Pararhizobium sp. A13: one gene and its partner. The protein of the gene in region 2 interacts with the protein of the main gene of each other region in a pairwise test. Links are inferred from orthologs where the notes say so. Each region holds a gene or a part of one and is shown on either strand. Other genes may lie near its edges. The genes, in order: WI754_RS18280 and rplK.

Region 1 (14,579 bases), 950 kb from region 2 along the record:
TTCCCGCACGGTGCTTGCCGTTCTTGCAAATGACGCTTAGGCGGCCTGCGCCAGTTCGTCGGCAATGACCGTGTCGAGGTTGAGGAAGCAGACCATGGTCTTTTCCAGTGCCACGATGCCGCGGCAGAAGGCGCGCTGTGCCTCTGGAATGATCTCCGGCGCCGGCTGCAGGTCTTCGCTCTTGATGGTCATCATGTCGGAGACCTGCTCGACCAAAAGGCCGACCAGCTTGCCGGCGATGTCGGTGACGATGATCGCCGAGCGCTCGGACGGTTCGGTCATCTTCATGCCGAGGCGGCAAGCCATGTCGATGACCGGAATGACGGCGCCGCGCAGGTTGATCAAGCCGAGAACGTAAGGCGGCGTGTGCGGCATCGGCGTCACCGGCGCCCAGCCACGGATTTCGCGGATCGCCATGATATCGATGCAAAATTCCTGATCGCCTAGGTGAAACGAAACGATTTCGAGATAGGCACCGGACTGCTTGATTGCGTTTGACATGATCAGAACTCTTCCCAGTTTTCGGCGGAACCCGATGCCTTCGGCACGGACGACGCGGGGCTGCTAAAGGCGCCCGCCAGCTTGCCCATCAGGGCCTTGGCAGGAGACGGCGCGGGACGCGTGGTGGCCGATGTGGCGACGCGGACCGGTTGACGGATTTGCGGGGCGGACGCGCCGCCGAGCTGGAACTGGCCGATCATTGCAGTCAAGCCTTCGGCATCCTGTGCCAGCGTATGGCTGGCGGCATTGGTTTCCTCGACCATGGCGGCATTCTGCTGGGTCATCTGATCCAGCTGGCCGATGGCCGTATTGATTTCCTGAAGACCGGTCGACTGCTCGCGGGCAGCCATCACGATCGACGTCATGTGCTCGTTGATACGCACCACATCCGTGCCGATGCGCCCGAGCGCCTTGCCGGTTTCCTGCACCAGGCGAACGCCGGTTCCGACCTCGGTGCTGGAGCGCCCGACCAGAACCTTGATATCCTTGGCAGCGCCCGCTGCCCGCTGGGCAAGTTCGCGAACCTCCTGAGCGACGACGGCAAAGCCCTTGCCGGCTTCACCAGCACGGGCAGCCTCGACGCCGGCATTCAACGCAAGCAGGTTGGTCTGGAAGGCGATCTCGTCGATCACGTTGATGATCTTGCCGATTTCGGACGATGCGTTTTCGATCCGGGCCATGGCTTCGACCGCTTCGCGAACGATACGGCCGGATTCTTCCGCATTGGTGCGCGTCTCGCCGACCATCTGGCTGGCTTCCTCGGCGCGCTGCGTGGCGGTGCGCACGGTAACGGTGATCTGGTCGAGCGCTGCCGAGGTTTCTTCGAGGGAGGCAGCCTGCTGCTCGGTCCGCTTCGCAAGATCGTCGGCGGCGCCGCGCATCTGCTGGCTGTTGGACTGGATCGAACTGCTGTTTTCGCGGACGCTGGCAAGCACGCTCTGCAGCTTTTCCACCGTGTGATTGAAGTCCTGGCGCAGCGTTTCGAGATCAGCGCGGAACGGCTGGTCGATCGTTGCCGTCAGATTGCCTTCGGAGAGGCGATTCAGACCCAGTCCAAGCGCCGTGACTGCCGTCTGCACCTGCCGGGCCTCTTCAGCGCGGGCTGCCTCGCTGGCCGCGCGCTCAGCTTCATTTTCGCTGCGGCTTGTCGCTGCCGACCGTTCAAGATCGCGTTTTTCAACGGCGGCCGCCCGGAACATCTCGACGGAACGGGCCATTTCGCCGATCTCGTCGCTGCGGCTGACCGCGTCGACTGCGGTTTCGTAGTCGCCTTTCAGGATGCGCTGCATGCTGTCGCGCACGGCAAAAACGCCGCGGCGGAGGACGTTGCCATGGAAATACAGCATACCCAGAAGCGACGCCATGGCGAAGAGCCCAACGACAATCTGGAACAGGAGGGATTCGTGCGAGCGCTCGGTTGCATCGGCGACGCGCGCAGCAAGCGCCAGGCCAGCCTCTTCATACAATTTTCCAAGCGTTACGGCCATGCGCTCGCCGGCGCCATCAATCGTATCGTCGATAGCGCCGTATGCATCCGCGGGAGCGCCCTCTTCCACCATTTTCTTCAGGTCCACCTGAATAGCCTTGGTTATCTCGGCGAGGTCGGCATCAAACGTTGCCATGATCTCCGGCTTACCCAGAGATGCGGCCAATTCCATTGCCGCCGGCTTCCCGGCATTCAGTGCCGATATGAAATCGGCGACCGCCGTCACCCGTTCCGGCGCGACCTGACGCTCCTCGCGATCGACAATCGTATCCATCGCCACCAGGGTCAGCTCGACGCTGGCAAGCCGCATGGCCCCGGCGTTCTCGATGGCATCCTGCGCGACGATGGCTTTGTCGAGCGCCTGTTCGACATGCGAATTCTGGTACCAGCCAACAGCCAGCATCGAACCGACGCCAATGAATGCGGCGAAACCCAGGGTGCCGAGCCGCTGGCTGACGGAAAGTTTACGGTCGAGTTTTGCAGACGTCATACAGCGTTATCCAGTCTCGTAAGTGCGGCAGCGAGCGTCGCGCGCAGAAAGGGAGCGATGATGCGGGAACCGGACTCGGACAAACCGGCGACGTCATGTCGGGCAAGGGATTTCGCACCCCTTCACGCGCTTAGAATATGGCAAACACAAATTAAACTTTTGCTAAAATGAGCGACGAATTCTAGCGAGCTGAACATGCGGGCCGCGTTAGAAACGCTCCGCCCACGCCTTTCAATAATGAACGCGACCGGGTATCATGACGGCATGCAAGACGATGTGAAAAAGCACCCGCAAACCTTGATGATCACGGTCCTCGCCGGCGGCGGTCTCATTCTATTCCTTGCCGCTTTTCTCGGATGGATCGTCCAGGGACCGGAGATCTTCCTGACCATGGCCGAAAACGGCCTTTCCTGGTGCTTCTGATCCTGCCTGCCGCATATTGACGCTGGCCGCCCGAACGTTTGCAACCTGCGGTCCGAAGGTCTATCTGGTCATCGGGATTGGTTAAATGGACCGGACGTCATCATGAAAGCACTTCGCATTGTTCTTTGGGTCGTCGTTGCGGTAGCAGCGGCCGTACTCGGCTACGGGACCTACACGCTGACCAAGTCGAAGGATCAGCTCGCGGCCGGCCCCTTCGGCGTGCCGTTCCAGCTCGTCTCCCAGACGGGCCAGCCGATCTCGGAAAAGGCCTTCACCGGCAGGCCGACGGCCCTGTTCTTCGGCTTCACGCACTGCCCGGAAGTCTGCCCGACGACGCTGTTCGAGTTGGACGGCTGGCTGGAAAAGGTCGATCCGGACGGCACCAAACTGCAGGCCTATTTCATCAGCGTCGATCCGGAACGCGACACGCCTGAAGTCCTTGGCCAATATGTGTCGAACGTTTCCAAGCGCATCACCGGCATTTCCGGTCCGCCGGACAAGGTGATGGAGATGATCAAGGGTTTCCGGGTGTACGCCAAGAAAATCCCGCTGGACGAGAAGAAGCCGGACGGCGATTATACGATGGACCACACCGCCTCCGTTTTCCTTCTCGATTCCGAAGGCAAATTCACCGGCACGATCGCTTACGGCGAAAATCCGGACACTGCGGTCAAGAAGCTGGAAAATCTGCTGAAGACATAATGATCGCCGCGAGGAGCTGATGGGGGAACGCACCGGAAGTTCAATTCTGATTGCCGGTGCGGGGCCCACCGGACTTGCTCTGGCGCTCGAACTCACCCGGCGCGGCTTCCGTCCGCGTCTGGTCTCAAGGGCCGCGGGACCGGCAGCAATCAACGAAAGCCGGGCGCTCGGGATCAACGCCAGAACCCTGACGCTTCTGGAAGCCTGCGGCGCCACCGCCCTGATCCTGGCTGAGGCCCGGCGCCTGACCAAATTCAAGATATCTTCCGCAGGCAAGTTGCTGCTGACGATCGACACCGAAAAATTCCGCGGCCCCTATTGCCCGATCTACGCGTTGCGGCAGGGCGAAACGGAACGGTTGCTGCTCCAGCGGCTGTCCGCTTTCGGCATAAGGCCCGAGTGGTCAACGCACGTTCAGACCGTGTCCGGCGATGTCCGGAACCCGATCGTCACGCTTCTGCACGCGGACGGACGGGCAGAGACGGTGCTGCCCGACGTGCTGATCGGTGCGGATGGAGCCCATTCCTCTGTGCGCAAGGCCTGCGGCTTCGCTTTTCCGGGCGATGCGATCGAAAGCCAATTCTTCCTCGCCGATTACCGCTATGCCCAGCAGGTCGATACCAGCTTCGTCCAAATGAATTTTCTCAATCCGGGCGTGCTCGGACGCCTGCCGGTGTGCGAAGACACGCTGCGTTACGTATCGACGATCGAGGATTTCGAAACTCGCATCGATCATCCGGCCACGGTGCTGGAACGGACGTGGAAATCGGACTTCACCATCAGCTTCCGCCACGTCGAAACGATGAGCCGCGGCAATGTCTTTCTTGCCGGCGACGCGGCGCACGTGCACTCGCCGGCCGGTGCGCGGGGCATGAACCTCGGTATCGAGGACGCCTGCTGGCTCGCCTGGCTGATTTCCGAAGGGCGGGAACAGGACTATTCCAACCTGAGAATGCCCGTCGTCAAAACCGTGCTCAAGGATACGCGGCGCAACACCACCTTCATCACCCTGAAGAATCCGCTCCTGACAGACCTGCGCGCCCTGTTGATGCCGCTGTTAAACCACATGCCCGGCTTCACGGCGGCGGCGCTGCGCAAGGTTTCCGGCCAGGACACGCCGCCGCCACCGTGGATACCCGACGCCAGATAGGGGCTGCGCTTTACCTTTGATCGGCGCGCATGCTAGAGCCGCGCAAGCCGCCGCCCGGCAATCACCCGCCGACCAAGGACAAACACATTGAGCGACCTTCGCCTGTTCATCACCACGACCGAAAAGCAATCCGAAGTCATCATGGACCTGATGACCGATGCGTTCGAGGATGACGGCTATGCCATCGCCACCATGGAGATGGACGAAAAGAAGGACATCTGGGAGGCCTCGCTCTACATTGACTTCCACGAGGAAGACGAGATGCGGGCGCGCCTGAGCGACGCCATTGCACCGCATTTCCCTGATGTGAAAATCGAGCGGGAAGTCATTCCCGATGTCGACTGGATCGCCAAGTCGCTGGAAGGCCTGTCGCCGGTGCGCGCCGGCCGCTTCCTCGTCCACGGCTCGCATGACCGCGACAAGGTTCGTGTCAACGACATCGCCATCGAGATCGATGCCGGCCAGGCTTTCGGCACCGGCCACCACGGCACGACGGCAGGCTGCCTCGAAGTCATCGAAACCGTCATGCGCGCCCGCAAGGTCCGCAACGCGCTCGATCTCGGCACCGGCAGCGGCGTCCTGGCGATCGCGGCGCGAAAGCTGAAGCCGGTGCCAGTTCTCGCAACCGACATCGATCCGATCGCAACGCGTGTTGCGGCCGAGAATGTCCGCCGCAACGGCATCGCCAGCGGCATCACTACCGTAACCGCCGCCGGCTTTCACTCGCCGGCCTTTGCCGGGCACGGTCCGTTCGACCTGATCATTGCCAACATCCTTGCCCGCCCGCTGATCAAGATGGCGCCGCAGCTTGCCAGTCATCTGGCGCCCGGCGGCTCGGTCATTCTGTCCGGCATTCTGGCGTCGCAACGCTGGAAGGTGCTGTCCGCCTATAACGGCCAGCACCTGCGCCATGTCCGAACCATCTGGCGCAACGGCTGGGTGACGATCCATCTCGACCGTCTCTGACGGAGATCAATACTTCGGGACTGGAAAACGAAAAACCCGCCTGTCCGTCATGGACAAGCGGGTTTTCGAAACAAAGGCGATGCCGAAGCACCGCCCGCTGACCGGCAAGCCGGCCATGTCCGCGAGCTTGAGGAGGAGGAGCGCTCAAGCGGACTCTTCATGATCCAAAATTGGCCACCCGGAGGGAGGAGGAGAAGGATGACCAACCATTCTCGGATCATGCAGCTCTTGCCTTTCGGCATTCGCGTGAACAACAGATTTGCGTCCGTGTTCGTTGAGCGGGTTTATAGACTATTTTTGAAATGGGGCTAGGTGCATTGCAGCATGGGAGCCATGCGCGCGGCGCATAAGTATGATAATTATGGCGGCGCGGCGATGCGAGGATTGAATGCTGGCGACGATCATACCCCTCCTTTGCCTCGGGCTGATTATCTGGATCCTCGGCACGGTCCTTTCATCGATACGCGGCAGGAAAAAGGAGAGCGGGACAGTCTGGCCGCCCTACCCTGTCATTGATGCCACGGAAGAAGAGATGCAGCGCCGGCATCTCGAATGCCGGGACCGTCTCAGTCGCGCAGCCTACGGCGAGGCAGCCGCGCGGTCGCTCTGGCAAAAACTTATGACATGCGAATCGGGCTCGGGTCTGATCCACGAATTCCACCGCGATTATTGCGGACATGGCCTGATCCGCACCGGCAACGCCGTCACGCTGCGCAAGATCTACGACGGGGGCTACAGCACCGGCGATCCGATGGCAGAGTGGCAGACAGAAGCCGATTTCGTCGCCTTCTTCTCCCGCCAGTCGGATTTCAGTTGCAGCGGCTTCGACCCACAGGAGCCGGTATTCCTCACCGACGACCGCTGGTCGCAGAACAATCAACGCTTGACGTTGGGTGTTATCCGGAAATTCGTCAAAGACTGAGCTGGCTGGGCTCCGCCCGTTACACCATCTAGAAACACGGGCTTTCGCTGCTCCGCCTGTTTCCGCTAGAGTGCCCCCACCTTTCAGGAATCGGTGCTTCGCCAACCGGTTCCCTCTTCGGACCCTCGCAGGAAAATCAGATGTTCCAGTCCTTTGAAGTCACCTCCACTCCGCAATTCGGCAAGGAACGCGTCAATGCGCTGCGTTCCGCCTTCGCCAGCCTGAACATCGACGGCTTCCTCGTTCCCCGCGCCGACGAATTCCAGGGCGAATATGTCCCGAAATCGGCCGAACGTCTTGCGTGGTTGACCGGCTTCACCGGGTCCGCCGGCATTGCCCTCATCACGCAGAGTCAGGCGATTGTCTTTGTGGATGGCCGTTACGTCACCCAGCTCAAGGAGCAGGTGGACGGCACGGTTTTCGAAGGCGGCGATCTGGTCGGCGAACCGCCGCATCTCTGGCTTGAGCAGCATGGCAAGAAAGGCTTCCGCCTTGGCATCGACCCGTGGCTGCATACCGGCGCCGAGGTGCGCAAGCTCCAGAAGGCGCTGGAAGGACTGGGCGGCACAGTTGTCTTCCTCGACCACAATCCGCTCGACCGGCAATGGGCTGACCGGCCCTCCGCCCCCCTCGGCCGCGTCAAGATCCAGCCGCTGGATCATGCCGGCGTGCTCGCCAAGGAGAAGCTTGTGACGATGGCGCAGAACGTAGCCAAGGCAGATGCCAGTGCTGTGGTTCTGACCGACCCCTCATCGATCGCTTGGACCTTCAACATCCGTGGCAGCGACGTGCCGCACACGCCGCATCCGCTGGCCCGCGCCATTGTTCACGCCGATGGCAAGGCCGAACTGTTCCTCGACAAGCGCAAGACAGGCATCGAGGAGGAAGCCTATCTGACCCAGCTTTCAAGCCTTGAGGCGCCCTCCTCCTTCGAGGACCGGATCGCAGCACTCGCCGCGACCGGCGCAAAGATCATGATCGATCCGGACCACGCGCCGTTTGCGCTCGCCGAACGCATCCGCGTCAGCGGCGGCACGGTTGTCGAGGCGATCGATCCCGCCCGCCTGCCCCGCGCCCGCAAGAACGCGGCCGAAATCGAAGGCTCTGCCCGCGCGCATCTGCAGGACGGCGCTGCCATGGTCGAGTTCCTCGCCTGGCTCGATGGGACGCAGCCTGGGACGGTCACCGAGATCGGCGCTGTCGAGAAGCTCGAAGCCATCCGAATCGCCGTCGGCGAGCGTATGCAGAACCCGCTCAAGGACGTTTCCTTCGACACGATTTCCGGCGCCGGTGAACATGCGGCGATCATGCATTATCGCGTCACGACCGAGAGCGATCTGGCGATTGCCGACGGGACGATGTTCCTGATCGATTCGGGCGGCCAATATATCAACGGCACCACGGATATCACCCGCACCGTTGCGATCGGCACCGTTCCGGACGAGCAGCGACGCTTCTTCACGCTGGTTCTCAAGGGCATGATCGCCATCAGCCTCGCCCGCTTCCCGAAAGGCTCGCGCGGCGTCGATCTCGATCCGCTGGCTCGCATCGCGCTCTGGAAAGCCGGCGCCGACTTTGCCCATGGCACCGGCCACGGTGTCGGCTCCTATCTTTCCGTCCATGAAGGTCCGCAGCGCATCTCCCGCGCTTCGACGCAGGAACTGCTGCCCGGCATGATCCTGTCGAACGAGCCCGGCTATTATCGCCCCGGTTCCTTCGGCATCCGTATCGAGAATCTCGTGCATGTGCTGGAGGCAAGTCCAATCGAGGGCGGCGACCTGCCGATGCTCGGCTTCGAAACGCTCACCTTCTGCCCGATCGACCGCCGCCTGGTCGTCGCGGGCCTGCTGACCGAAGAAGAACTGGACTGGCTCAACGCCTATCACGCCGAGACGCGGGAAAAACTGTCGCCGCTGATCTCGGACGAAAAGGTGCTGGAGTGGCTGAAGGCGACGACAGCGCCGCTGGCCCGGTGAGAGATATGGCCCGCTCCCTCCGGAGCGGGAAAGTCACGACATAACCCAATGCCGGATCGTCATGACCACCAGCCAGCCGGCGAAGAGCATCCAGAGCGACGAGAAACGCAGGCCGACGGCGCAGCCGACGAGCATCGACGCTGCCACGTCCCAGCCGCCATGAACGAACGCCGGCGCAACCAGCGTCGAGAGCACGGCGGCGGGCACCGAATTCAGTGCCGCTTCCATGCGCGGCGGAATGCGCTTCATCTGCGTGATCATCACGTAGCCGCCGATGCGGGTGAGGAACGTCGCAAAGGCGGCCGCGAGGATGGTGTAGATCAGCTGCATGTGCTCTGCGCTATCCATGATCAGACCTCGTGTTCCAATGTCACCGGCCCTTCATGCAGCTTCGGCAATGGCAGGCAGGCGGCAAGCAGGATGCCGGCGATGGCGCCGATGCTGACGTGCCAGGGCGAGCCGACGAAATGCACCGCAGCGATGGATGCCACCGAACTGGCGGCAACGACCGGCAGCCAGTTGTCACGCTTGCGGAAGCCTAGAACCAGACCCATGAAATAGATCGGCAACAGCACGTCGAGACCGATGGCGCTGGGATCGCCGATCATCTGCCCGAAGATGGCGCCGAGCAGCGTCGTCACCTGCCAGGGCAGATAGATGATCATGGCGAAGCCGAGATACCAGGCGAAGGTCACCGGCTCGCCGCGCTCGGCCCGCTTCTCGGTTTCGGCATATTGCGGATCGACCAGCAGGAAGAAGGTGAAGAACTTCTGCAGGCCGGAAAAGTGCCGGATATGCCGGGCGATCGACGCCGAATAGAGGATGTGACGGAAATTGACCGCGAAGACCGACAGCACGATCAACCAAGGCTGAACCTTGTGGCCGAACAACTCGATGCCGACCATCTGGCTGGCGCCGGCATAGATCGTTGCGCTCATGAAAACCGCGTCGAAGACGGAAAAGCCGTTGTCGACCGCCAAGGCACCGAACAATGCGCCGAAGGGCGATGCCGAGACCGTGACCGGGAAGCCGCCGCGAACACCCTGCCAGAAATCATCTTTTGTCATGAGGAAACTTTCCGGAGCAGGCCGCGGCCAAGACTAAACCGCGCCTTCCCAGGAAGCGCGAGACCCGCGCACAGATAGGCCGCGACCGGCCGAGGAACAATTCAATAAGATTGATGCAGCGATCCAAATTTCTGATCGAAGCGGACCGGAGTAGTGCCCGGCCCGCTGCACCGCTCAGCGCTTGACCTGAAACGTGTGCTCGATGCCGGGAAACGTCCGCGCCTTGACCTCGTTGGCGTAGGCTTCGAACGCCGCGGAAATCTGCGGGGCCAGTTCGGCGAAATGCTTGACGAAACGCGGCTTGAAATCGCTGAAGATGCCCAGCATGTCATCCGACACGAGAATCTGGCCATCGCAGGCCGGCGACGCGCCGATGCCGATGGTCGGCGCCCGGAGCGATGCGGAAATTTCGCGCGCCAAAGGCTCGATCGTGCCCTCGACGACGATGGCAAAGGCGCCGGCGTCGTCGATGGCCTTGGCGTCGCGCCGGATCTTTGCCGCTTCCTTGTCGTTGCGGCCAACCGACCGGTAGCCGCCCATGGTATTGACGAGCTGCGGCATCAGGCCGACATGACCGAGCACGGGAATGCCGCGCTGGGTGAGGAAATCGACAGTCTCGGCCATCTCCGCACCGCCCTCGAGCTTCACCGCGCTGCAACCGGTCTCCTTCAGCACGCGAGCGGCGGTGGCGAACGCCTGCTCCTTCGATTCCTGATAGGAGCCAAACGGCAGATCGACGACGACGCAGGCTTTTTCCGAGCCGCGCATGACGGCCTGGCCGTGCGCGATCATCATGTCGAGCGTGACAGCGACGGTCGAATCGAGGCCGTAGAGCACCATGCCGAGGGAATCGCCGACCAGCATGAAATCGACATGCGGATCAAGCAGACGGGCGATCGGCGTGGTATAGGCCGTCAGGCTGACGATCGGCCGCTCGCCCTTCAGCGCCTCGATGTTGCCGGGGCTCAGGCGACGCTTCAATGCCTGTACACTCATGCTTACGCCACCTTTGCAAATTTTGCGGTTTTCGGCGTGAAAACCCTGTTATCGAGCAGTTTCGTGCTCCCGAAACGGACAAAAAGCAACAGAAGAACCGGCTTTTCGCCGATTTCCGTCACGGTATGCAGTGTTTCCGGATCGCGAAAGGCAACCACTTCCGGCCTTGCCAGAGGCTCCGAAGCGATGAAATCCGTGACTGCCTTTTCGAGTGCGGCGACATCCGTCAGCCCCCCTGCAATCAGCCTTTCGGCCTCGTCGAGCGCCTTGGGCACGATCGCGGCGGCAGCACGTTCCGCTGGCGTCAGGTAGACGTTGCGCGACGAGCAGGCGAGCCCATCGGCTTCGCGCACGGTGGTAACGCCAATGACCTCGACCGGCTGTGCCAGATCCTCGACCATGCGGCGAATGATCTGCAGCTGCTGAAAATCCTTCTCGCCGAAATAGGCACGGTCCGGCTGGACGATGTTGAAGAGCTTGGTAACGACCGTGGCGACACCGGCGAAATGGCCGGGCCGGACAGAGCCTTCGAGTTCGCTGCCGAGTGTGGGCACATCGACCACCGTTTCCATCGGTTGCGGATACATGTCGGAGACGCCGGGCGCGAAGAGGAAATCGGCGCCACCTTTAATGAGCATCGCCTGATCGCGGGCGAGATCACGCGGATATTTCGCGAGGTCCTCGTTAACCCCAAACTGCAGCGGGTTGACGAAGAGGCTGACGACGACGATGTCGTTCGCCGCCCTCGCGCGGCTGACCAGTTCCATATGGCCGACATGCAGATAGCCCATGGTCGGCACCAGCCCGATGGTCTTTCCGGCCCGGCGATGGTCCGCCAGGCGCGCGCGCAGGTCTGCAATGCTGGTGATCGTTTCCATCCCGGGATCCTCCAATCCGTCAAGGCTGCCGCCTTAGGCGTGGCGGCCGGCTCCTGCCGGACTTCACGAGGTTCCCCGCAAAATCCGGCGCGATTTCCCTAACGTGTGCAGTGCAAAAAGACAATTCAAGAATTGCCTGCCGGGAAATCGGTTCCCGGCGTGCCGGGACAATCATTTGCCGCGCATTTCCACCGTCTGCTCGATTGCACCGAAGATGGAATGTCCCGTCCGATCATTCATCTCGATGCGAAGGGTATCACCGACGGAAAGGGCGCAGGATGCCTTGCAGAGACCTGTGCCGACGATGCTGCCGGCCACCAATGCGCGAGTCGCTGCGGTTTTGGCGACGATGTCCGCCGCCTCCTTCCTGCCGACCTCACCGCCATCGAGGGCCTTGCCGTTGCGACGGACGAGCAGTGCCAGGTCGCCGGTATTCCAGCCCTCACCCAGCTCGTCAGGCGTGACGGCGACAGGAGAAAACGCCGCCGCCGCCGGCGCATTGCCAACCGAAACATCGCTGGCGAGCAGGATGAGAAGAACAGCGTCTTTTGCATCGGCGCTGGCTGCCTGCGCCTCGACATCATCGGTGATGACAGCGACCTGCGCGGTTACAGTGATATCGGATGCACCATCCGCAAGTGAAATAGAATCCCGTGGTCCGGAAAAACCGCCGGAGCCGCCGGCCCAGAAGAAGGCGCGCGGCAACGGCGAAGCCGCATCATTCTCGTGAAACCGCATGGTCGGCTGCGAGCCGGTTTCTATACCGATGGCGACCTGCGCAAGGCGCGGGGCGACATGGGCCCAGTCGTCCAACGCCGCCTGCAGCGTGCGGGCGATGTGGCCGACTTCCGAGCAGCGCGTGAGATCCCGCGATACCACGACGAGTTTTCCGTCACGGGTCGAATCCTTCAAGGTAGCAAGCTTCATGGATGGGTGTTCCTCGGTTCCGTTCAAAAACGGCGGCTCTGCGGTCGCCTGCACCCATAGGACACTATTTGTCGGCGGGTGTCGCGTCGAATTTGCGCCATCGGTTGAGAAGGAAAATCCAGACGGCAATGCGCTCTCATCGCACATTGCCGTCTGGACATCGCAGTCAGCCGGACTTGACGAGGTTGAGCGCGGGCAGCGGGCCGCCGGGAAACTGGACGAGCTTGCCGCCGATGGCGAGCGCGCCGAGATCGATGCCGAAGAAACCAAGGTTTTCGATCAGGGCGGCGACATCGGCCTTCGCCGCAGCGTCATCACCCGAATAGAACAGCACGCGACGGCCACCCTCTTCCGTCGAGTCACCGGACACCAGATGCGGCTATCACCATCGTCTCGGTTCCGGATGCTCTCGCCCATCTCGAAGGCGGCCGCCTCGAACGGTTCGCCGGCAGCCTCGGTTGAAGCCGTCATTATCCGGCTCCCTCTTCCAATGGCGCACAATAATACACGCGGTGCGTGTCATCCTTAAATCAAGCGCAATTTCTTCAGCAGTTGATAACCGCTTTTCACTAGTCTGAGGCGCAAATTGGTCACGGCTCGGTTGATATCGGGCTGCTGCCAGTTGCAGCCTTTGCCGTTGAACCGAACGCTGGGATTTGGAATGGGCATGCACGAAGAGCCCGACGAGGATCGGATCGATGATATCGAGCGCGGCCGTTTGGAGGCGCTTTCTGGCCTCTGGATCGCCGGAACCGCGCCGGAGCGGCGGTTCGACGCGGTCGCGCAACTTGCCGCCGATCTCTTTGAAGCCCCGATGGCGTTCATCACGCTGATCGAGAAGGATCTCCAGCGCTTCAAGGCCATCGTCGGCGCCGGTCATCCCGATATCGCTCGCTCCGTCTCCTTCTGCACCCACACGATTGAGAGCGATGACACGTTTGTCATCCCCGACGCGCATGCCGACCCTCGTTTTACAGAGAACCCGCAGGTAATTGGAGCACCCTTCGTCCGTTTCTATGCCGGCGCGCCCCTTGTCACCAGGGACGGCTTTCGTATCGGCGCGCTATGCATCGCCGATACCGCACCGCGCCGCCGGTTCGACGCGCAGCAACAACAGGTGCTAAAACACCTTGCAAGCCTGGTGATGGAGCAGATGCACCTGCGCCAGGAAGAGATCGTTCGCTCGACGGTCCTCAATTTTTCCAACGCGACCGAACTGGCCTTCTTTTCGATCAACGCCGGCGGCCGCATCGAATTCGTCAATAGGGCGGCGCTACGCCTGTTCGGTTATGAACGGGGGGAAATGCTCGGCCAACCCATCGACATCATCATTCCCGATCGCCTTCGCGGCGCCCACAATGCCGGGTTGGCGCGGGTTCTGGCGGGGGGCAGCACAAGACTGATCGGCAAGACTGTGGAAGTCGTGGCACGCAAGCGCGATGAAAGCGAAGTACCGATCGAGATTTCGCTTTCGCTCTGGAATGACGAGCGCGGCGTCGGTATGGGAGCAATCATTCGCGATATCTCGGAACGCCGGGAGCGGGATGCGCGGCTGCTCAGAATGGCAAACCAGGATACGCTGACCGGGCTCAGCAACCGCAACAGTTTTGAAAGCCTGCTTCAGGACGTGCTGTCCGCAAATCATGGCGCGACCGTCGCCTTGGTCGATCTCGACGGCTTCAAGGATGTCAATGACAGTCTTGGCCATGCGGTCGGGGACGCGCTGCTGCAGGCCGTTGCGGTACGCCTGCCGGCGGTCCTGCCCGCCGGTGCCACAGTTGCCCGCTTCGGCGGCGACGAGTTTGCGATCCTCCTGCCGAAGGACACCCAAGCAACACAGGCCCTCGCGTCGATCGGTGCCGTTCTCTCGGCTTTCGAATCGCCTTTCGAGGTTGGCGGACACGTGTTTCAACTGGCTGTGAGCATCGGCCTCGCTCTTGCCCCGGACCATGGCGAGGACGCCGAAGAGCTGCTCGCCAGCGCCGATTTTGCGCTCTACAGGGCAAAGCAGGCCGGTGGCAGCACTATGCTGATGTTCGATCCTGAGATGCGCAGTGATTCGCTCGCTCGACGGGCCACCCAGGATGAGCTGTTG
Region 2 (14,670 bases):
GCTTCTTCTTGAGATCAGCTGCTTCAGCCTTGGAAACAGCTTCCTTGACAGCCTTCGGAGCGGCTTCAACGAGGTCCTTGGCTTCCTTCAGGCCGAGGCCCGTGATAGCGCGAACTTCCTTGATGACGTTGATCTTGTTTGCGCCGGCATCAGCGAGGATGACGTCGAATTCAGTCTTTTCTTCTTCAACAACAGCAGCAGCACCGGCGCCGCCAGCAGCAGCAACTGCTACCGGAGCAGCAGCGGAAACGCCCCACTTTTCTTCAAGAAGCTTCGACAGTTCTGCAGCTTCCAGAACGGTCAGCGAGGACAGGTCGTCTACGATCTTTGCGAGATCAGCCATTTTTTAGTTCCTTTTGTTCGGTTCGAACTTGGTTAGATATAAACAACGAAAAACCGCCTTATGCGGCTTCTTCGTCCTTCTTGGCGTAGGCCGCGAACACGCGGGCAAGCTGGCTTGCCGGTGCTGCAACAACGCCTGCGATGCGGGTAGCCGGGGTCTGGATCATGCCCAGCAGCTTTGCACGCAGTTCATCCAGCGAAGGCAGGGTCGCAAGCGACTTGACTGCATCCGCATTGAGCGTCGTTGCTCCCATGGCGCCGCCCAGAACAACGATCTTGTCGTTGGTCTTGGCGAAATCCATGACAACCTTTGGAGCCGTGATCGGGTCGGCGCTGAATGCAACCAGCGTCTGACCCTTGAAGAGATTGGACATCCCTTCGGCTTCCGTACCCTGAAGGGCGATCTTGGCCAGGCGGTTCTTCGCGACTTTGACGGTGCCGCCAGCAGCGCGCATCTTCGAACGGAAGTCGTTCATCTGTGCGACTGTGACACCAGCATAGTGGGCCACGACAACCGAACCGGCGCCCTTGAAGGACTCGTTCAGCTCCGTGACGAATTCGCGTTTTTCCGCTCTTTCCACTGCCTATCTCCAGTTGACTGGACCGCAAAACACAGCCCAGTCGGTTTGCCTTTGCCACATGGGATCAGAGTTGATCCCAAGCGACGCTCGAGGATCCTGTCCCCTGCGCGTTCCCGTTTTAAGCGGGTCCGGCACAAGGCAAGCCGAGGTTCGAACCGAATTCCCACGCTTAAAGCGCGTCAAATGAAATTCGGGACTCACCCGTCTCATGCAGGCTGAAGTGATTAAGGGATAACCACCTGCAATCTCGGACAGGAGTTCCGGGTTTGATCCCGGAATTCCCGGCCCCGAAGGGCCGGAAATCTGTGACCGGACCGAAGTCCGGATAAATCACTAAGCGGCGGTGACCGACGAAGGATCAACCTTGACGCCCGGGCCCATGGTCGAGGAAATCGCCACGCGCTTGACGTAGTTGCCCTTGGCACCTGCCGGCTTTGCCTTGATGACCGCATCCGCAAACGCACGGATGTTTTCTTCAATGGCGGAAGCGGTGAAGGAAGCCTTGCCGATACCGGCATGAACGATACCGGCCTTTTCGACGCGGAACTCGACTGCGCCGCCCTTCGATGCCTTGACAGCACCGGCGACGTCCATCGTAACCGTTCCGACCTTCGGGTTCGGCATCATGCCGCGCGGGCCGAGTACCTTACCGAGACGGCCAACGAGCGGCATCATGTCCGGGGTCGCGATGCAGCGATCGAAGTCGATCTTGCCGCCCTGAACGATTTCGACAAGGTCTTCTGCGCCAACGACATCAGCGCCAGCAGCCTTGGCTTCATCAGCCTTGGCGCCACGGGCGAAAACGGCGACGCGAACGTCACGGCCGGTGCCGTTCGGCAGGTTGACGACGCCACGGACCATCTGGTCGGCGTGACGCGGATCGACACCGAGGTTCATCGCAACTTCGATGGTTTCGTCGAACTTGGCGATGGCACGGGCCTTCACCAGGGAAATTGCTTCCGGCAGGGCCACGAGCTTTGTCGGGTCGATGCCTTCGCGGGTCTTCTGTACGCGCTTTGCAAGCTTTGCCATGATCTTAGCCCACCACTTCCAGACCCATGGCGCGGGCCGAGCCCTCGATCATGGTCATTGCGCCTTCGATATCGGCTGCGTTCAGGTCCTTCATCTTGGCTTCGGCGATCGACTTGATCTGAGCCTTGGTGAGCTTGCCTGCGGTCGCACCCTTGCCCGGCGTCTTCGAGCCGGACTGGATCTTTGCTTCCTTCTTCAGGAAGTAGCTGACCGGCGGCTGCTTCATGACGAAGGTGAAGGACTTGTCCTGGTAGTAGGTGATGACGACCGGGATCGGCATGCCCTTTTCCATTTCCTGCGTAGCCGCGTTGAACGACTTGCAGAATTCCATGATGTTAATGCCACGCTGACCAAGCGCCGGGCCGATCGGCGGGGACGGGTTTGCCGATCCTGCCTTGACCTGAAGCTTGAGCTGGCCTGCAACTTTCTTAGCCATTTCTCTCTGCCTTTTGGTTTTTCCTGCCTCACCGCCCGTCAGATGACGAACTGGACCAGGAAACGTTCCGACCGGTTTCCCGGCCCTTCATGCCATCCCTCGTCAAAGGGAGTGGCGGCTGCGGTTGCGTGGTGCGGAGCGCCGGTCCGGCTAAGACCGGTTTCCTTCCACGCGGATTGCGGGTCACCCCGCCTTTACCGGATACGAATATCCGGAAAACAAAAGAATGCCGCGCAGCCGGTTATCCCAGCGCTGCGGCAATCAGAAATCAGACTTTCTCGACCTGAGCGTATTCAAGGTCTACCGGCGTCGCACGGCCAAAGATCGAAACCTCGACCTTGAGGCGCGAACGCTCTTCGTCCACGTCCTGCACGATGCCGTTGAACGAGGCAAACGGACCGTCGGAGACGCGAACCTGCTCACCGATCTCGAACGAGATCGAAGGCTTCGGACGATCGACACCGTCCTGAACCTGACCGAGAATGCGCTCGGCCTCGAAATCCGGAATCGGAACCGGCTTGTTGTCGGATCCGAGGAAGCCGGTCACCTTCGGCGTATTCTTGATGAGGTGATAGGCCTCATCCGTCAGATTGGCACGCACGAGCACGTAGCCGGGAAAAAACTTGCGCTCGGCATCGACCTTGCGGCCACGACGAACCTCAACGACCTTTTCGGTCGGGACGAGAATCTTTTCAAACAGATGGCTGAGACCCTTCTGCTTGGCCTTCTCCTCGATCGATTCCGCAACCTTCTTCTCGAAATTCGAGTAGGCGTGAACGATGTACCAACGCGCTGCCATATTCATCCCCACCCGTTCAGATACCAGCATTCAGGACGAGGCCGATCAGCCAGCCCATCAGTTGGTCCGCAGCAAAAAAGAAGAGTGCCGCAAAGAAGACCATGACGAACACCATCAGCGTCGAGATCGTCGTCTCGCGCCGGGAAGGCCATGTCACTTTCGACGTCTCGGAGCGCACTTGCTGCAGAAACGTAAATGGATTTGTTTTGGATGCCATTGAATGCTCACGCCTTAACGGCCCGTAAAGCTGACGATCAGCCCCACGCGCCGCGTGTCTGTTTGAACCCTACATAAAGACCGATTCTATAAATCACAAGAGGTCAACGGTCTTTTTGCGAAATTAGCCGGAAAAAGGCAAGCCCTTTTCCTGTATGTGCTGCCATCTGTATGTGCTGCCATGCCGCCGCTGCATATGTTGCGCTGGTCCGAATGGCAGGGGCAGCAGGGCTCGAACCTGCGACCTGCGGTTTTGGAGACCGCCGCTCTACCAACTGAGCTATACCCCTAGACCGCAGCGCCGATGCCTTAAAGGCTGTGTGCCGCGGTAAGTCTGCGGCTTATTATTCAGTTTGCCCGGCGATGACAAGCGTCTTTACCGGAAAAAGAGAAAGAATTCGGTGATATCCGGCTTTCTTTTTTACCGAGCAAATGAGCCTCGCTCACCTGCTGACATATTTCCGCCAGTCATGCTCTTCCTTGAACCCGAGCACCTCGCGAATCTTCCGGTTCGACAAGAGCCCCTCGAATTCGCCGATCTCCCGCGTGAACGGTACGTTGGGGAAATAGCGGGCTGCAAGCTCGCGCGACGGCGTATCGGCCGAGACCGTGTCGTTCGCCGCGTTGAAGACCTCGAAGCCAAGACCGTCCTTCTCGATGCAGAGCTTGACGATCTGGCCGAGATCGCGCGCGTCGATATAGCTCCAGGCGATGCGCTTGCGGATCTCCGGATTGGCGAAATAGGCCGGGAATCGCTCATATTCATGCGGCTCGATCACATTGCCGATGCGCAGCGCATAGATATCGAAGCCGGAACGCTCGGCAAAGGCGCGCGCCGTCTTCTCGTTGACCACCTTCGACAGGCCGTAGCTGTCCATCGGATTGACGTCGTAGTCCTCTTCCAGCGGAAACTGATGGAAGTCGCGGTGGCCTTCGGCAAAGCAGACGCCATAGGTGGTTTCGCTTGACGCGACGATGATCTTGCGGATGCCGAACTTCACCGCCGCCTCGATGACATTGTAGGTGCCCATCGTGTTGATGCGGAAGGTCTCGTTGTCCGGCTTGATCAGGATGCGCGGTACGGCGGCGAAATGAACAACGGCGTCAAACGGCTGCGGCCCCTGCCCGTGTTCAAGATCCGGAAAGTCCCGGTGCATCGACATGACGTTGAACATCTGACCGCTGTCAGTGATGTCGGCGATGAGGTTGGTGACACCGGGGCTATCGAGCGGCACGAGATCGACATTGTGAACCTCATAGCCGGCCTCGACCAGATATGGCACGGCATGCCGCCCCGCCTTGCCCGCACCGCCGGTGAACAGAATCCGCTTGTTCATGGGACATCCTCCGCTTGCTGGCCACCCAAACAGGCGGCTTTCCTCGTCAAAACCGATATGCCCTGTCCGTTCCGCAGCCGCAATGTTATTTCTGCGCGGCAAGGGATGACGGAAGGCGCGGCGTCATCTATGTCGTATTGCACAAGGTATAACAGTCCGGACGGCCACGAAAACATGTCGATGCAAGCCGAAGATTTCGAAGCACTTCTCTCAGGCTATGAAATGGTGGCGTTGATCGCCAACAGCGAAAGCGTCGATATCGACGTAATCACGAGCACGTTGCCGGAGAAAACACTTTACGTCTTCTTCACGGGTTGCGCCAAAGTCCTCTCCCGCCCTTTCGACAAGGACGCCGTACTCTGTCATCGTCTCGTCGCCGGCGGTACGCGCTTCCTGAAGTCGCAGAAGCATTTCGACACGGCCTACAGTCTTTTTACGCGTAGCCTGAAGGCTGAAATTGGCGTGATCGCCGATCGTGGGGTTGCGGATGGAGGGGCTGGAGTGACGTCGCCGCGCAAAAGCGACCTGGTGCCGCATACGCTCGATTTCGACTACACGTTCGGCCCGCTCTACCCGGTGGAACGGATGCCGACCACGGGCTTTGCCATTGCCGTCTGGCTTGCCGAGAAGATGCCGCATGCCAATGTCTGCCTTTGCGGCTTCACGGGCGTTGCCGGCCTGCAGTTCAGCATGTACACCGAACATGACTGGACGTTCGAGCAGATCATGCTGCAGCTTTTCGTCAAGAAGGGTCGCATCCGGCGTTTTGAGGAAAAACTCAGCGAACCGGCCGGTTGCCTCGCCCGCATCCACAGCCGGTTTCCCGAATTCAGCGAAGCGACGATCGCGCTCGTTGCCAACAATGTGCTTGCCAACCGCTTCACCGGGATTGAACGGCAAGTCGCCAAGCTCTGGTCGAAGACGAAGCTCGAGCGCCGCATCCGCGGCTTCTTCAAGCGCTTCAAAAGATTCGGCCACTGACCCCGCAATACTGCGAGGAAAGTGCGAGGTTGCAGGGCGCCAAAGTCCCGTGCCGCTGAATACACGAAAGCACGTTGCAAACATCACGCGACGCCTTGCAGTTTCATGCAGGCAAGAAGATAACGCAAAAAGGCCCCACTGTTTCCAGCGGGGCCTTCCAGAATTCCGGCAATCTTAAGCGATTACTCGACGATCGATGCGACGATGCCGGCGCCGACGGTGCGGCCGCCTTCGCGGATGGCGAAGCGCAGCTTTTCTTCCATCGCGATCGGCACGATCAGCTCGACGGCAACGGTGACGTTGTCGCCCGGCATGACCATTTCCGTGCCTTCCGGCAGCGACACGATGCCCGTCACGTCCGTCGTGCGGAAGTAGAACTGCGGACGGTAGTTGGTGAAGAACGGCGTATGACGGCCGCCTTCTTCCTTCGTCAGGATGTAGGCTTCAGCCATGAACTTCTTGTGCGGCTTGACCGAACCCGGCTTGCACAGGATCTGGCCACGCTCGACGCCGTCACGGGTGACGCCGCGCAGCAGCGCGCCGATGTTGTCGCCGGCCTGGCCCTGGTCGAGCAGCTTGCGGAACATTTCAACGCCGGTGCAGGTCGTCTTCGTCGTCGGACGGATGCCGACGATTTCGATTTCCTCGCCAACCTTGACGATGCCGCGCTCGACGCGACCGGTGACGACCGTGCCACGGCCCGAGATCGAGAACACGTCTTCGATCGGCATCAGGAACGGCTGGTCGATCGGACGCTCAGGCGTCGGGATGTAGGCGTCAACCGCTGCCATCAGCTCGCGGATCGCGTCTTCGCCGATCTTCTTGTCCGAATCTTCCAGCGCAGCCAGAGCCGAACCCTTGATGATCGGGATGTCGTCGCCCGGGAAGTCGTAGGACGACAGCAGTTCGCGCACTTCCAGCTCAACGAGTTCGAGCAGTTCGGCGTCGTCGACCTGGTCGACCTTGTTGAGGAACACGACGATCGCCGGAACGCCGACCTGACGGGCAAGCAGGATGTGCTCGCGGGTCTGCGGCATCGGGCCGTCGGCAGCCGAGCAAACCAGGATCGCGCCGTCCATCTGGGCCGCACCGGTGATCATGTTCTTGACGTAGTCGGCGTGGCCGGGGCAGTCGACGTGCGCATAGTGACGGGCCGGCGTCTCATATTCGACGTGCGCCGTCGAGATGGTGATGCCGCGCGCCTTTTCTTCCGGAGCGGCGTCGATCTGGTCATACGCCTTGTATTCGCCGAAATACTTCGTGATCGCTGCCGTCAGCGACGTCTTGCCATGGTCAACGTGGCCGATCGTGCCAATGTTAACGTGCGGCTTGTTGCGCTCAAATTTGCTCTTTGCCATGGGTACGTTTCCTGTGATCAATGAGAATGGATCGTCCGGCGGCGCCGGTTTGGGGAGGCGTTTAAGGGTTTCGGAAGAATTGCGCAAGACTTAATTATTTTGCGCCCTTCCAAGACCTTGGCCTCTTGCTGATGTCTATGTGGGGATTGCCGAGCGCGATTCCAACGCCGCCGACGCCAAAGGCGGAAGTCAGCGCAAATCAACGACTTGTGCGCGATTGCTAAAGAAAAACTTTAGACGACGGGATTGTTTGGTTATTTTGCTGGAGCGGGTAGCGGGAATCGAACCCGCGTATTCAGCTTGGAAGGCTGCTGCTCTACCATTGAGCTATACCCGCGGGTCAAGATCCGTCTGACAGAATGGTGGAGGGAGTTGGATTTGAACCAACGTAGGCTGAGCCAACGGATTTACAGTCCGTCCCCTTTAACCACTCGGGCATCCCTCCATTATTCTGTCGGGATCAAGCGACCAAGCATTTCAGATCGAAGCACTCTGCCGGAGCAAGACGCCCCTTCGATCTGCGCCGGGTATATGACCGCCCCGTTTCATCCTGTCAACACGATCGGTCAGAAAAAGTTGCGAAATTCGCCATAAAGATTGCGAGCCATCGATTTCGCGAAAAACGGTTCCCCGTGCCCGCTATCACCAGTATAAGGCAGGCATGAGCAAAGATATTCCCGGCGACAAGAGCGCCAAAGACACCCATTACGCCACTCTCCGCCGCGCCCATCGCGACGCCCGGCGCGAGCGCGGCGAAATTCCGACGCCCGTCCAGGATCGCCGCAAGAAAGCATCAAATGCCGACTGGAAGGCACCGCAGCTGGCACCCGACCAGGTGCTGCTCTACGGCATCCACACCGTTCGCGCCGCGCTCGATAATCCTGAACGCAAGATCACCAAGCTGTCGGTGACGCAGAACGCGCTTGTCCGGCTGGAAACCGGTCCGGTCGAATCGCTCGGCTTTCCGGTGGAGATCGTCACACCGCAGGATCTCGACAAGATTCTCGGGCCCGATGCCATCCATCAGGGCGCGATGCTGGAAACCGAGCCCCTGCCCGTTCGCCGCCTTTCGGCGCTGAAGGACAGCCCGCTGATCCTCGTCCTCGACCAGGTCACCGACCCGCACAATGTCGGCGCCATCATGCGCTCCGCCGTCGCCTTCAATGCCGGTGCGCTGATCACCACCATGCGCCATAGCCCGACGGAATCGGGAGTCATGGCCAAGTCCGCCTCCGGCGCGCTGGAAATGATCCCCTATATCCAGATTACCAATCTGGCCGATGCGCTGGAAGAACTGCACAAGCTCGGTTTCGTTTCCGTCGGTCTTGATTCGGAAGGCCCCGCGCCGCTCGAGCAGACGCTATCCGGTGAGAAAATCGCGCTTGTTCTCGGCGCCGAGGGCAAGGGGCTGCGGCAGAAGACCCGCCAGACCGTCAACGCGCTCGCCCGGCTCGATATGCCCGGCGCCATCAAGTCGCTCAATGTCTCGAACGCGGCGGCGATCGCCATGTATGCTGCGCGCAGTTACCTGGCAAAGGCCTGACCAGCACTATTGGGTGAGGTTAGTGCCGACCGACAATCGCGCTTCGGGACAGCCATCCCGGAGCTTGCGCCATGTGGTGACGTTGAGTTCCATTTCGCAGCGCGCCAGATAGGCCACGTCACCGATCCGGATGCAGACGGTCTGGCCGAGTTCGAGTTTCGAACCGTCGCGATTTCTGCAGGTACAACGCGCGTCCGGCGGCGATGCAAGCGACATGCCTGGAAGCGTTCCGGCGAAGGCCGAAACAAGCGTCGCCACCAAAAATGTCTGAACGCTTTTCATAAGCGTAGATTAATACAAAAATGCCCTGCCTCCAAGCAGGGTAAGAGAGCATGCCGGCAAGACCCTCCGGTGCCGGTGCTCAGGCCTTTTTCAGAAATTCGGTGCGCAGCACCAGGCCCTTGATCTTGGCGTGGCGGCACTCGACCTCGTCCGGATCATCAGTCAGGTGGATGCCCTTGATCATCGTGCCGCGCTTCAGGGTCTCCGATGTGCCCTTGACCTTCAGATCCTTGATCAGAGTGACGTTGTCGCCCTCAACGAGGATCGTGCCGTTGCTGTCCCTGACGTCCACTTTTCGATTCCAATCATGATACCGTTGGCCAAAGCCTGTGATCGGGCTCTACCGCCTCCGCCGGTGCCTGTCCAGTCAGCCTCGAAAGGCGGCGGGTAAAGCGCGTCCATCCGTGAGCCCATGAAGGGTCTAGCGCAAGATATAAGAAAGCCGGACATGCGTCGTGCCCGGCTTTCAAAGTTATGCGATCCCGCAGATGATCAGGCGGCGATATCGAAATGACCGCGGTCGGCGATCGCCTTTTCAGCCTCGGTGATCGCTGCTTCCTTCGAATCCGGGCTGATGGCGAGCCCCTCGGCGCGAACAAACTCGACATCGGTGATGCCGATGAAGCCGAACACTGTGCTCAGGTAGGTTTCCTGATGGTCCATGGCGCTGATCGGCGAAGCACCCGAATAATGGCCGCCGCGGGTCGAGGCGACGATCACCTTCTTGCCCTTTGCCAGACCTTCGACACCGGCTTCGGTGTAGCGGAAGGTGGTTCCGGCAACAAGGATGCGGTCGATCCAGGTCTTCAGTTGGCTCGGAATGGCGAAATTGTACATCGGTGCGCCGATGACGACGACGTCGGCAGCAAGGAATTCGTTGAGCGAGGCGCGGCCGGCGTCAAGCTCGGAAACAAGCGAGGCGTCGAGGCCTTCCGGATTGGCCGAGGCCGCCATCAGGTGCGAACCGTTCAGATGCGCCAGCGGAGCAGCGGCGAGATCGCGGTAGGTAACGGTGTCACCCGGGCGCTCTGCCTTGATGCGAGCGACGATCGACGCTGTCAGGCGACGGGATACGGAATGATCTCCCAGGATACCGGAGTCGATATGGAGAATGTTCATGGTGGCACCTTCGTGTCTTGAGTGGCGTTTGGGTGCGTCACATATGAATTCAAAACAATGAGCCGAGAAGTCCGCCCTTCGTTGACAGACTGTTTCCTGATAGAGACAATCCAGTCTCGACGTTGGACGAAATGGAAGGTGTGACATGCAGGACCTGAACGACCTCGCGCTGTTTGCTGCCGTGGTGAAGCACAAGGGCTTTTCCGCCGCCGCTCGTGTTCTCAACATTCCGAAATCCAAGCTCAGCAAGCATGTGGCACGGCTGGAGCAGCAGCTCGACGTTCGCCTTCTCGAACGCTCGACGCGCAAGCTGCGCGTGACGGAGATCGGTCAGGCCTTCTACGAGCGCTGCGAGATAATCCTCTCCGGCGTCGAAGCCGCGGAAGCGGTGGTCGCGGCGGCCAGGAGCGAGCCGACCGGCATCGTCCGCCTCGCCTGCCCGATCGGGTTCACGCCGATGGTCGCCCATATTCTGCCCGCCTTCCACCGGCTTTATCCCGGCGTGCGGCTGCTCGTCACGACGACCAATCGCCGGATCGACCTGGTCGAGGAGCGCATCGATATCGCCCTTCGGGCCCGCGACCAACTCGATACCGACAACCATCTGATCGTGCGCAAGCTTGGTCAAGCCCGCCAGTTCCTGACAGCGAGCCCGGCGCTGATGGATCGGATCGGCAACGTGACGATCGACACGCTCGGCACGATGCCGACGCTTTCCATGAACGAACAGCACAGTTCCGACACCTGGCAGCTCAATCACACCGATGGCACGAAGCGCGATATTGTTCACCAGCCGATCATCGGCTGCAGCGATTTCGGCATTCTCGAACGCGCGGCGATCGAAGGCGTGGGCATCGCGCTCCTGCCGGATCATCTGTGTGCACGCGCCTTCCGCACCGGCGTACTGTTGCCGGTGCTGCCCGAATGGTCTTCCAACGACGCCATCGTGCACCTGGTCTTCACCTCGCGCCACGGCATCCTGCCCGGCGTCCGGGCGCTCATCGATTTCCTCGCCGAAAACCTGCCCGGCGCCATGTCTCGTTGCAAGGAAATCGATCCGGCCCCGGCGATGCTTGACGCCGCGGAATAATATAAGCGGCGGCTCGGCGCCCCCTTGTTCGAACGGTTCTGGAGCGAGCAATCTGACTCCATCAGCGAATCGGCGGCGGCGGGGAGCAGGAAACATGACGATAGAACGGAGGCGGCGCATCATCCGCAGGCGCAGAACCGCTATCGGTACTGTTCTTGTCGCTGCAATCTCGTTTCTCGCCGGCATGACCGACGCCGCAGGGCTGCTTATCGCTGGCAGTTTCGTTTCCTTCATGAGCGGCAACACGACCCGCGCCGCCGTCGCGCTCGCCGATGGGCAAACGGGATATGCGGTGATCCTGCTGGGCGCCCTCCTGATGTTTGTCGCCGGCAACGCGCTCGGCATCATCATCGCCCATAATGCGACACGGCGCACCTTCCGCGTCCTGACCGGGGTTACCGTCATCCTGGGCGTTGCTGCCATCGTGACAGGCCCGGATTTTGCAACGCTTCAGTTCTACGCGATTGTGCTTGCCATGGGACTGGTCAATGCCGCCGTCGAACACATCGAGGGATTGCCCATCGGACTGACCTATGTGACTGGCGGCCTTTCGCGATTCGGCCGAGGGCTCGGCAGCTGGATCGTCGGTGCGCCCCGGCGCGACTGGATCATGCAAATTGTCCCCTGGCTCGGCATGGCGACCGGCGGTATCTGCGGCGCCTTTCTCGAACGGGCGTTGGGCGCCAGCGTGCTCTGGCTCGCCTGCGCTTTGTCGGCGCTCATTGCGATTGTCGTCTTCTTCATTCCGCCGCGGCTCCAGAAACGTCACGCCCATCGCTCGCTGCCGCCGCCAGTACACATTCGGCCGAGATCCGGTCTATGATCACACCCTTAGGCTCTGCAGAACCAAAGCGCCGCTGCGACCGTCGAAGCTGGAAAAGCAGACGGGCGACTGCATTTTCCCTTTACACACGATCAGAATATGCTAACTCCCTGCCGCACATGCTGCCCTTATAGCTCAGTTGGTAGAGCACCTGATTTGTAATCAGGGGGTCCCGGGTTCGAGTCCTGGTGGGGGCACCATTTCATTTTTTTGCGCGATGCCTCCTACTAACCCATTGCGCGGGTTCGACATCGCTCCACTCCGCTGCACATTCTTTTCCTTTCACACCTTGATCTTTTATGCATGATACCGATGGTATCGGCGGCGGTGACACTGCCGTCAGTTGAAGAACGGACGCGCAGGATTTCTTCGGAGCTTACAGTCCGCGGCCGCCCTTTTCATAAACATACAGGCATTTCATGGCTCGCACGTTCAAAACCATCGCCTTCGCGGCCTCCGCTACAGTCGAGGCGCAAAAGGCTCAAGAGGAATTGATCGCTCTTTACGGCCAGCATGATCCGGACGAAGCGGATGTGATCGTGGCCCTTGGCGGCGATGGTTTCATGCTGCACACGCTGCACGAGACGATGAATTCCGGCAAGCTCGTCTACGGCATGAATCGCGGCTCGATCGGCTTTCTGATGAACCGTTACAGTACCGAAAATCTGCACGAGCGCCTCGCCGAGGCCGTCGAAAACACTTTCCGGCCGCTGGAAATGCAGACCGTCGATACCGATGGCAAGCGCTTCCGGGCGCTTGCCATCAACGAGGTCTATCTCTTTCGCCAGTCCTATCAGGCCGCCAAACTGCGCGTCGTCGTCGATGGCCGTGTCAGGCTAGAGGAGCTGATCTGCGATGGCGTACTGCTGTCCACGCCGGCAGGCTCCACCGCCTACAACCTCTCCGCCCACGGCCCCATCCTGCCGCTCGAAGCGCCGCTGCTGGCACTCACCCCCGTCAGCCCCTTCCGGCCGCGGCGCTGGCGCGGTGCACTCCTGCCCAACAAGGTCACGGTCGATATCGCCATTCTCGAGCCGGATAAACGCCCGGTCAACGCAGTGGCCGATCACGTCGAAGTCAAATCTGTCGTCAAGGTCCGCATCGCCGAATCGGAGAACATCACGGCCCATATTCTTTCGGATCCGGATTACTCCTGGTCGGACCGCATTCTCGCCGAGCAATTCTCGAACTAGCACCGTCGCCTCGCACATCCAGCAATCTCTTGAATTGGAATCGATTCCAGTTGAAGGTGTGCAACACTTCAGTGTGCCTCCAGGCCCGCAAGGGATGCTGGCACCCGAGCATCCTGCTGTCACGTAAGCGCACCAAAGGCGAAGACGATGCTCCAGCTTCGAAATTTTAGGACAGCCCCGCTTTCCGCCTGCTGTCTGGTCTTGCTCCTCGCCGTCGGGTCTTTCGCCCATGCCGACGACACCGTTCTCATGCCCGACAATATCATTTTCGTGACAAGCACCGGATATTGGGAAGAGAGCGGTGATCCGCTGAGCGTGCTTGATCCGAACGCCGCCAAGACGGAAAACGCACCGGCAGCGAGTTCGTCGCCCACGGCGGCGCAGCGCGGATATTACAAGATTGTCGCCGTCCGTCAGCCCGAGGGAAATACCCACGTCTTCCTGCAGCAGATCGCACTTGGCGCCGCGGGGCCGAAGGTGGTTTCGTCCGCGGAACTCGAAGAGTTTTCCGCTATGAAGGTGTATGTGACCGACATCCGGCCGGAAACATCGGATGGCGTTGCCCGGCAGCCGGGATTGTTTGCCACCGTCTATCTGAAGACCGATCCTGCGGCAACGGAACCGGAAACCTGGACCGTGCTGATCGACGACATCGGTGACATCAAGGTCGAGCGCGAAACTAACTGATCGGCATGCACAGAAGCAAAAAGCCGGACGATCGAGGCGCCCGGCTTTTTTGTTTGTCACCACGTGTTTGCCTCAAGCGAGATCGTCGACCACGGCATCGGCGCCGCCATTGACCCTATGGGCCAGGGCCGCTTCCATGAACTCGTTGAGATCACCGTCGAGCACGTCGTCCGGCGCGGTGCTCGCTACCCCCGTGCGCAGGTCTTTGACCAGCTGGTAGGGCTGCAGCACGTAGGAGCGGATCTGGTGGCCCCAGCCGATATCGGTCTTCGATGCGGCTTCGGCGTTGGCCGCGTCTTCGCGCTTCTTCAGTTCCGATTCGTAGAGGCGGGCGCGCAGCATGTCCCAGGCCTTGGCCTTGTTCTTGTGCTGCGAGCGTTCCTGCTGGCATTGCACGACAATGCCGGAGGGCATGTGCGTGATGCGCACGGCCGAATCGGTCGTGTTGACGTGCTGGCCGCCGGCGCCGGACGAGCGATAGGTGTCGATGCGGCAATCGCTCTCATTGATGTCGATCTGGATCGAATCGTCGACCACCGGGTAGACCCAGATGGACGAGAACGAGGTATGACGGCGGGCATTGCTGTCATAGGGCGAGATGCGCACCAGGCGATGCACGCCCGATTCGGTCTTCAGCCAGCCATAGGCATTGTGGCCCTTGACGAGCAAGGTCGCCGATTTGATGCCGGCTTCTTCGCCATCATGGATTTCCATCAGCTCGACCTTGAAGCCCTGCCGTTCGGCCCAGCGGGTATACATGCGCAGAAGCATGTTTGCCCAGTCCTGGCTTTCGGTGCCGCCGGCACCGGAGTGCACTTCAAGATAGGTGTCGTTGCTGTCGGCCTCGCCCG

The links.
Region 1: the proteins of rplK (region 2) and WI754_RS18280 interact in binary tests that used the Escherichia coli proteins (3 or more experiments, as listed by UniProt). The link is inferred for Pararhizobium sp. A13 from one-to-one orthologs.

The regions. Positions count from the first base shown.
Region 1 is NZ_CP149510.1:3,712,276-3,726,854, forward strand. The notes cover bases 3,965-6,778. They hold WI754_RS18280 (50S ribosomal protein L11 methyltransferase), read left to right. Parts: upstream 3,965-4,839; coding sequence 4,840-5,718; downstream 5,719-6,778. Other genes in these bases: WI754_RS18275 (NAD(P)/FAD-dependent oxidoreductase), read left to right, coding at 3,965-4,752; WI754_RS18285 (hypothetical protein), read left to right, coding at 6,107-6,640. Also shown: WI754_RS18255 (chemotaxis protein CheW), read right to left, coding at 37-501; WI754_RS18260 (methyl-accepting chemotaxis protein), read right to left, coding at 504-2,477; WI754_RS18265 (hypothetical protein), read left to right, coding at 2,778-2,900; WI754_RS18270 (SCO family protein), read left to right, coding at 3,003-3,602; more of WI754_RS18275, read left to right, coding at 3,622-3,964; WI754_RS18290 (aminopeptidase P family protein), read left to right, coding at 6,781-8,616; WI754_RS18295 (AzlD family protein), read right to left, coding at 8,650-8,964; WI754_RS18300 (AzlC family ABC transporter permease), read right to left, coding at 8,967-9,683; panB (3-methyl-2-oxobutanoate hydroxymethyltransferase), read right to left, coding at 9,858-10,679; panC (pantoate--beta-alanine ligase), read right to left, coding at 10,682-11,557; WI754_RS18315 (fumarylacetoacetate hydrolase family protein), read right to left, coding at 11,729-12,484; WI754_RS18325 (EAL domain-containing protein), read left to right, coding at 13,152-14,579. UniProt on the Escherichia coli protein: Methylates ribosomal protein L11.
Region 2 is NZ_CP149510.1:2,752,445-2,767,114, reverse strand. The notes cover bases 676-3,580. They hold rplK (50S ribosomal protein L11), read right to left. Parts: upstream 2,392-3,580; coding sequence 1,960-2,391; downstream 676-1,959. Other genes in these bases: secE (preprotein translocase subunit SecE), read right to left, coding at 3,207-3,407; nusG (transcription termination/antitermination protein NusG), read right to left, coding at 2,660-3,190; rplA (50S ribosomal protein L1), read right to left, coding at 1,257-1,955; rplJ (50S ribosomal protein L10), read right to left, coding at 676-923. Also shown: rplL (50S ribosomal protein L7/L12), read right to left, coding at 1-343; more of rplJ, read right to left, coding at 402-675; WI754_RS13585 (NAD(P)-dependent oxidoreductase), read right to left, coding at 3,850-4,743; WI754_RS13580 (hypothetical protein), read left to right, coding at 4,924-5,724; tuf (elongation factor Tu), read right to left, coding at 5,907-7,082; 23S rRNA (guanosine(2251)-2'-O)-methyltransferase RlmB, read left to right, coding at 7,744-8,625; WI754_RS13555 (hypothetical protein), read right to left, coding at 8,632-8,841; WI754_RS13550 (alkylphosphonate utilization protein), read right to left, coding at 8,987-9,199; WI754_RS13545 (FMN-dependent NADH-azoreductase), read right to left, coding at 9,400-10,026; WI754_RS13540 (LysR family transcriptional regulator), read left to right, coding at 10,172-11,116; WI754_RS13535 (YoaK family protein), read left to right, coding at 11,211-11,939; WI754_RS13525 (NAD kinase), read left to right, coding at 12,359-13,132; WI754_RS13520 (hypothetical protein), read left to right, coding at 13,280-13,819. UniProt on the Escherichia coli protein: Forms part of the ribosomal stalk which helps the ribosome interact with GTP-bound translation factors.